DNA from 2 places in the Variovorax sp. Root434 genome. Region 1 is predicted to be linked to the other one. Evidence: riboswitches for the same ligand, from Rfam matches in the RefSeq annotation. Region 1 holds a riboswitch; the other holds the start of a gene.
The links. Region 1 has a riboswitch for S-adenosylhomocysteine ahead of ahcY (adenosylhomocysteinase). Riboswitches for the same ligand answer to the same signal wherever they lie in the genome.

Region 2: linked by a shared signal. The riboswitch ahead of metH (methionine synthase) and the one ahead of ahcY (adenosylhomocysteinase) in region 1 are both predicted to bind S-adenosylhomocysteine.

What each region holds. Positions count from the first base shown of each region.
Region 1 is NZ_LMEK01000022.1:346,136-350,315, reverse strand. Features, by position in the region: gene ASD05_RS19150 (serine protease) at 57-1,991, opposite strand; gene phaP (TIGR01841 family phasin) at 2,223-2,717, opposite strand; S-adenosyl-L-homocysteine riboswitch at 2,914-2,982, shown strand; gene ahcY (adenosylhomocysteinase) at 3,048-4,180, shown strand, end outside.
Region 2 is NZ_LMEK01000002.1:203,961-208,140, forward strand. Features, by position in the region: gene metH (methionine synthase) at 1-1,850, opposite strand, end outside; S-adenosyl-L-homocysteine riboswitch at 1,873-1,948, opposite strand; gene ASD05_RS04605 (esterase/lipase family protein) at 2,091-3,104, shown strand; gene ASD05_RS04610 (lipase secretion chaperone) at 3,116-4,033, shown strand; gene ASD05_RS04615 (PACE efflux transporter) at 4,042-4,180, opposite strand, start outside.

The DNA of each region.
Region 1 (4,180 bases):
ATTTCATGATCGAACACCCGATCCGGTGGCGCCGCGTAGCCGCGGCGCTGCGTGGATCAAAGGTTCGTCCAACCGAAATACGCAATCCCTTCGTAGGTGTACATCGGAAGATTCTGTTGGACGCTGTCCCGCTCGCTTGCGTTGATTGTGTAGAAGTGAGTTTGGACCTTCGTTTGGTAGAACCGGAACATCGGGGTGGCACCGCCGGCCTGCGAGGTGTTGGCGTACCAGGCCACGCCCTCGTACGAATACCAGGGCAAGGTCGCCTGCACATTAGCGCGCTCCTGCTCGCTGATCGTGTAGAAGTGCGCGCCGGTGCGCGTGTTGTAGAACCTATAAACCGGGCTGGTGCCTGATGCTGCGGCAGCAAACGCGAAGAAGGCAGGACCTTCGTAGTTGTACTCAGGCAGCTTTGTGATGACGAGGTCGCGCTCCGGCACGTTGGAGGTGTAGAAGTGCGCGCCTGTTCTGGTGTTGTAGAAGCGGTAGATGGTCGTACGCACCGTCGTGGAAGGTGCGTTGAGCCACGGCTGCAGCGCGGCGTTGAAGGGGAGATCGAAGCGCCCGTAGAAGTCATACCCGCCGGGCTGGCTGCACGAAGACGCTCCGCCCCACAATTGCCCGACGAGATAGTCTTTGCCATTGAGTCTCCGGAACAGCCCCGACCCACTACTGCCGCCCTCGGTCACGCCCCGATTCCATCTCACTGCCAGAAACTTGCCGTTGCTTCCTGTTGAAGAAGAGCAACTCGAATTTGCACAAGCCGCGGTTCCGAGATAGTCGCCTTCACTGTACTTCTGCAAATCACCTTTAGGGTGATGCACGCCATAGACGCCCTGAATGCCGTCGAATGAACTGGGGTCGAACGGGCTTGAACCGGCAAACAGCGCACCGGCCGGCGGTTGCGAATTCAGCCGCATGAAGGACGTGTCGGTCGTCGACTCCGCATAGAGCAGCGTGGCGCCGGAGGTCATGGCGGTCAGCGCAGGACTGACCTGCGTGCTGTTGCAGCTGGCGGACTTGTAGGACCAGTAGGTGTAGAGAGTCGATGCGACCGTCTGGTTGGAAATGCAATGGTTTGCGCTCAGGAAATATGGCGTGCCGGTCGACATGCGGTCGTTGAGCAAGGTGCCGGTGCATACATAGTTGCTCCCGTTGTCGATGAAGTCCATCAACGCCACGGACTTGCTGAGGGTGTTGTATTGGGAGGCGCAGGTAACGTCCTGATTGCATGAGCCGGCTTCACCCACTTTTTCCAGCGAGTCCTGCTTGGTGATGTCGATGGACACATGCGACAGCATGGGCACCGCCACCTTGACCGCTTCGAGCACGGCGTTGGGTGGGACCTCGATCTCGACGGTGAGAGCTTCACCGCCCATGTTGGGCGACCAATAGGTGCGCGCGTTGTCGCTCGAATCGCCTGCGTCGAGATTGCGCTGAATGGCCGTGAGGATTTCCTGCGCGGACACCTCGTAGATCTTTGGACTCGCGTCGCCGTAGAAGCGCACCATGGTGCCCGGGGGAAGGCTCTCGACACGCAGGCCGATGCGAACACCTCTTGCATTCGGTGATGCGAATCGCAAAGCGGCCACTTTGCCTCCCCGTTCCGAAGGCGTCCAACTCATCATGCTGGACACCGCCTGGACGTTCGCAGTTTCAGCGATCCGGCGTGCAACACCGATCTTGGTGGGAGTGCCGAAGATCGCGGGGGCCGACTTCAGGGGAACGGCGCTCTCTGGCGGAAGTGCTGGCAGAACCACATGCCGTGGCGTCGGGGCGCGTCCCACGGGACGGTCCTTGAAGGGGCTGACGTCGGTTGCCGCGAGTTCCGGCGACTGCACCCTCGACTCGATCAGTGCGGGGGCAGCGCTGGCGGGAGGGCTCGGCTCCGCAGTCTTGACTGCCGTGTCGGAGCCCGACACCGCGGCGGATGGGACAGATCCACCGCCGCTGCTTGATCCTCCACATGCGGTCAGCAGAACTGACAGCATGACCGTGCTCAAACTTATTCCGACGCTTGCGCGCATACCTTGCCTCCCTGGACGTTACGTATTGACACGCAATTGTCCGGTAAGGCAAGGCCTTTCTTTAAAATTCGCTGTGTGTCTGCTGTGCAAATGGCACGGAAATGCGAAATTTCGCCACAAATCCGTGCTTGGATCGCCCGATCAGGTGGCGCTGTCTAAAAAGAACCAAAACTAAATAATTACTACATCAAGGTTCTATTTGCGCTGAAGCATCTTGGTTACTTCGTCCACATTGGCCTGTATGCGCTGGCGCACCAGGTCGAAGGCATCGGCCTGCGACTTGGCGGCGAGATTGGCCAGTTCCTTGATGTCGTCGATCGCGCGCTGGAACGATTGGCGGCCGAGTTCGTCGAGCTTGGCGAGGTTGGCCTTGGCATCCTTGCCGGGCATTTCCTTGGCGGCCGTCTGCCACTCGGCAATGGCGCTCTTGATCATTTCCGTCTGTCGCTGCACCACGGTCTGCAGTCCCTGGTAGGACTTCTCATTCGCCTGCATCAGCGCCTGAAGGTCCTTTTGTCCGCTTTCGAGCAGTTTGCTCGCGCCACCGGTCAGATTGAGTTCTTGCAGGCGGTCGGTCATGGCCTTGAGGTTCTTCAGCGGGTTGAGCATCTCGGCGGCATTGGGAGCCTCCTTGGTGTTGCTGCTGCTGGCAGTGGTCTTCTTCGCGGCGGCTTTCTTGGCAGTGGCCATGGGCGCTATCTCCTGGTGTCGTGTGAACGGGGAAGGGTGACAAGAACCGGTGCCACGATACGCCGGGCAGGCATCGCGGGGGGTGCCAGTCAGGAATATTTGCCTGCGGGATTTCCCTTGGTCGTGGCGAACGTGCTTTACCTGATGTGGGATACCCGAGCGGTTGGCTGGCCCTGTTGCCCCGTCTACAATCCGCCGTTCCGAGGAGCGTTGCAGCGCCATCAGGCGTGAGGCTCGGACCACATCGCAACCACGCTCACCCGCTGTTCTCGCGGTGAGTCTTTCCCCGTAGGCAGTGGCATCTTTCAAACCAGCTTTGTTGGAGTTCCCATGAGCGCTGTTCTCAAGCCCACCCCCGTTTCGACCGCCGACCAGGCGATTGCTGACCTGTCCCTCGCTGCCTGGGGCCGCAAGGAAATCAAGATCGCGGAAACCGAGATGCCCGGCCTGATGGCCATCCGCGAGGAGTTCTCGAAGGCGCAGCCGCTCAAGGGCGCGCGCATCACGGGCTCGCTGCACATGACCATCCAGACGGCCGTGCTGATCGAGACCCTGCAAGCCCTGGGCGCCACCGTGCGCTGGGCCTCGTGCAACATCTTCTCGACGCAGGACCACGCCGCCGCGGCCATCGCCGCCGCAGGCACGCCGGTGTTCGCCATCAAGGGCGAGTCGCTGAAGGACTACTGGGACTACACGCACGCCATCTTCGACTTCGGCCCCAAGGGCTCGAAGGGCGAAGGCCCGAACATGATCCTGGACGACGGCGGCGACGCCTCGCTGCTCATGCACCTGGGCCAGCGCGCCGAGAAGGACCTGGGTGTGCTCGCCAACCCGACCAGCGAGGAAGAGCGCATCCTGTTCGCCGCCATCAAGGCCAAGCTGGCCGTGGACGACACCTGGTACACCCGCAAGTCGGCCGAGATCATCGGCGTGACCGAAGAGACGACCACCGGCGTGCACCGCCTGAACGAGATGAGCGCCAAGGGCACGCTGCTGTTCCGCGCCATCAACGTGAACGACTCGGTCACCAAGAGCAAGTTCGACAACCTGTACGGCTGCCGCGAGTCGCTGGTGGACGGCATCAAGCGCGCGACCGACGTGATGATCGCCGGCAAGGTGGCCTGCGTGGCCGGCTACGGCGACGTGGGCAAGGGCTCCGCCCAGGCACTGCGTGCATTGAGCGCGCAGGTGTGGGTGACCGAGATCGACCCGATCAACGCGCTGCAGGCCGCGATGGAAGGCTACAAGGTCGTGACGATGGAATACGCTGCCGACAAGGCTGACATCTTCGTGACCACCACCGGCAACAAGGACGTCATCACGCACGACACGATGGTCAAGATGAAGGACCAGGCCATCGTCTGCAACATCGGCCACTTCGACAACGAGATCGACGTCGCGTCGATCGAGAAGTACGAGTGGGAAGAGATCAAGCCGCAGGTCGACCACATCACCTTCCCGGA
Region 2 (4,180 bases), on a different contig from region 1:
AGGTAGTTCGCGAAATCGACGGGCGTCTTGTTGGCGCGCGCCTTCGCGAGCGGCCACATCGGCACCTGCTTCTTGTTGGCGTGCTGCTGGCGCACCTTGTCGTAGTCGGCGTTGATCTCGTCGATGTACGCGGTGGCCTGGTCGCTCAAGAGCGACTGCGCCACGCTCACGCTGCGCGAGGCGTCGGGCACGTAGACCACGGGGCCTTCGTAGTGCGGCGCGATCTTCACGGCCGTGTGCACGCGGCTGGTGGTGGCACCGCCGATGAGCAGCGGGATCTTCCTGATGCGGAAGTGGTCGTCCTTCTGCATCTCGCCGGCCACGTACTGCATCTCTTCGAGGCTCGGCGTGATCAGCCCCGACAGGCCCACGATGTCCGCGCCCTCGACTTTCGCCTTCGCAAGAATTTCGTGGCACGGGACCATCACGCCCATGTTCACCACTTCGAAGTTGTTGCACTGGAGCACGACGGTGACGATGTTCTTGCCGATGTCGTGTACGTCGCCCTTCACGGTGGCGATGATGATCTTGCCCTTGGTGCGCACGTCGCGGCCCGCGGCCTCGTCCTGGCGCTTTTCTTCCTCGATGTAGGGAATGAGGTGGGCCACGGCCGACTTCATGACGCGGGCGGACTTCACCACCTGCGGCAGGAACATCTTGCCCTGGCCAAACAGGTCGCCCACGATGTTCATGCCGTCCATCAGCGGCCCTTCGATCACGTGCAGCGGGCGGCCGCCCTTGGCCAGAATGGCCTGATAGGCCTCCTCGGTGTCTTCGACGATGAAGTCGGTGATGCCGTGCACCATCGCGTGCGACAGGCGCTGGTTGACCGGCACCGGGTTCTCTGGCGTGCCGCGCCATTCGAGCTTTTTGCTGTCGTCTTTCGCACCGCTCTTGGCGGTCTCGGCCACCTCGACGAGGCGCTCGCCAGCGTCGGAGCGGCGGTTCAGCACCACGTCCTCGACGCGCTCGCGCAGCTCGGGTTCGAGGTCGTCGTACACGCCCACCATGCCGGCGTTGACGATGCCCATGTCCATGCCCGCCTGGATCGCGTGGTACAGGAACACGGTGTGGATCGCCTCGCGCACCGGGTCGTTGCCGCGGAAGCTGAAGCTCACGTTGCTCACGCCACCCGAGACCTTGGCGCCGGGCAGGTTCTGCTTGATCCAGCGCACGGCGTTGATGAAGTCGACCGCGTAGTTGTCGTGCTCCTCGATGCCGGTGGCAATCGCGAAGATGTTGGGGTCGAAGATGATGTCCTCGGGCGGGAAGCCCACCTCGTCCACCAGGATGCGGTAGGCGCGCTCGCAGATCTCGATCTTGCGTTCGTAGGTGTCGGCCTGGCCCTTCTCGTCGAAGGCCATGACCACGGCGGCGGCGCCGTAGCGCTTCACGAGCTTGGCCTCGTGCTTGAACTTGTCGACCCCCTCCTTCATGGAGATGGAGTTGACGATGCCCTTGCCCTGGATGCAGCGCAGGCCGGCCTCGATGACCTCCCACTTCGAGCTGTCGACCATCACCGGCACGCGCGCAATGTCGGGCTCGCTGGCGATGAGGTTGAGGAAGCGCACCATCGCCGCCTTGCTGTCGAGCATGGCCTCGTCCATGTTGATGTCGATCACCTGCGCGCCGTTCTCGACCTGCTGGCGCGCCACGGCCAGGGCTTCTTCGAACTGGCCGTTCAGGATCATCCGCGCGAAGGCCTTGGAGCCGGTGACGTTGGTGCGCTCGCCGATGTTGACGAACAGCGTGCCTTCGCCGATGGCGACCGGTTCGAGGCCGGACAGCTTCATGGGCGGGGGAACAACGGGGGCGGAATCGAGGGTAGCTGGAGCGGGAATCTGGGACATGGCCTCACCTGCGGAAGAGTCGGACAGGCGAGCGTCGTTGTCGCCCCAAGCCTGACGGCCGGCCTGCGAGGCCCACCGCTGCAACGCTCCTTGGGAAGTCGTGCATTTTAGGTCGATTCGAAATCCGCCGGGGGAAAACCCCAGTTTCCATTCCCGCCTCCATCCACAGAATGCGGCCACCGTTTCTGAACGAACGTTCGTTTTTTTAACCAGCGCAAAAGCGACGAAAGGGAAAGCCGGATGATCAAGAAGTGGAACGCGGCCCTGTGCTGCGGACTCGCGGCCGCAGCGGCCTGGACGGCGCCTGCGGCCCGCGCGGCCGACAGTGGCGCCTCGACCCTGGTGACGGCCCGCGTGCAGTCTGCCGAGGCGAAGACGAAATACCCCATCGTGCTGGTCCACGGCCTGCTCGGCTTCGACAACCTGCTGGGCGTCGACTACTTCTACGGCATTCCCGACACGCTGGCCGGCGCGGGCGCCCGGGTCTACGTGGCCCAGGTGTCGGGCACCAACACCTCGGAAATCCGCGGCGAGCAGCTGCTGCAGGAGCTCAAGACCATCCGCGCGATGGAAAACGACCCGGCGCTCAAGTTCAACCTGATCGGCCATTCGCAGGGCGCGCCCACGGTGCGCTACGTGGCGGCGGTGGCTCCCGACATGGTCGCCTCGGTCACCTCGGTGGGCGGCGCCAACGGCGGCTCCAAGGTGGCCGACCTGCTGGCGAAACTGCCCGAGGGCGGCATTGCCCAGACCGCGGTGGTGACGGCCGTGGGCCTGCTGACGAACGTGATCGGCGTCCTCTCGGGCAAGGACCCGGGCCAGCTGCCCGAGGTGCCGCTGAACGCCCTGGCCTCGCTGACCACCGCGGGCGGTGCGGCCTTCGACGCCAAGTTCCCGCAGGGCCGGCCCGCGCCGGGCGCATCGTGCGACGTGAAGAGCGGCGCGGCCGTGGTCGGCGGCGTGCGCTACTACTCGTGGTCGGGCGTGTCCACGGGCTTCAACCTGTTCGACCCGAGCGATGCCCCGCTGTCGGCGCTGGGCACGCTCGCCTTCTCCGGTGAGGCCAACGACGGGCTGCTCGCGACCTGCACCACCCGCCTGGGCACGCACCTGGGCGACTACCGGCAGAACCACCTCGACGAGGTCAACCAGGTGCTCGGCAACACCTACGGCAGCCAGTTCCCGTACTACGAGAAGAAGGTGCCGGCGATCTTCAAGGAACAGGCCGCGCGGCTGAAGAGCGCGGGGCTCTGAGGGCCTTGGCCGTGCACGCACGCTGGACGCTGTGGGCCGCGGGCGGCGCGGCGCTGCTCGCGGTAGCGGTTGCCTTTTTCGCGGCCGGCCCCGGCGCGGCCGACCTTCCGGCCGCCGGATCGGACACGATGGCGACGGCCACGGGCCCGGGCCCCGAGCCCGGGCCGTTCGCAGCCTCGGCGGCGCCGGATGCCCTGCTCGACAGTTCCCTGATTTCCATCTTCGACCAGGTGCTCCTCGAAGCGCAGGCCGACAGCAAGGCCACGCTGATGGCCCGTGCGCCCGCCCTGCTCGCCCGGTACCTGCGCGAAGACTGGCGGGTGCGCGCCCTTGGCCTGCTGGAGCGGTACGTCGACCTGGAAGAGGCCCTGCGCGCAATGCCGCCACCCGCCCCCGGCGACCCTACTCAGCTGCGCCTCAGCCTGGAGGCGCGCGAGGCGCTGCGCCGCCGGTATTTCAGGCCCGAGGAAATCGAAGGCCTGTTCGGCGACCAGATCCGGCAGGACCGCTTCATGGTGGAAAAGCTGGAAGCACTTGCCAACACCGCGCTGACACCCGAGCAGCGCACCGCCGCGCTCGCGCGCAGCGAGCAGGCCTGGCTCTCGCCGGAACAGCGCGAGGTGCGCCGCGACGCAGTGGCGCATGCCGACGTGATGCGCCAGACCGAGGCGCTGGAGGCGCGCGGCGCGAGCCCCCAGGAGCGCTTTGCCGTGCGCAGCGAGGCCTATGGCCCTGAAGTGGCGCGCAGCCTCGCGGCGCTCGACCAGGAAAACCGGGACTGGAATGCCCGCCTCGACCGCTACGCCGGCGCCTCCGAAGTCGATCGAGCCCAGTTGCGCGAGACACTGTTCAACGACACCGAGCGACTTCGCCTGAGCGGCGCCCTGGCGATGCGCGCTGCCAGCGCACAAAGGCCAACGAGTAAGTAAGCGCAGGCTTACGCAGGCTGCGCTTCACCCATCGCCGAGGTCGGCAGGCCGAACACGCGATCGAAGGCCCAGTTGAAGACGAAGGTGTAGACCAGGAAGAACACCACCAGCCCCAGGTCCATCACCAGCGCCTGCCACAGCGACACG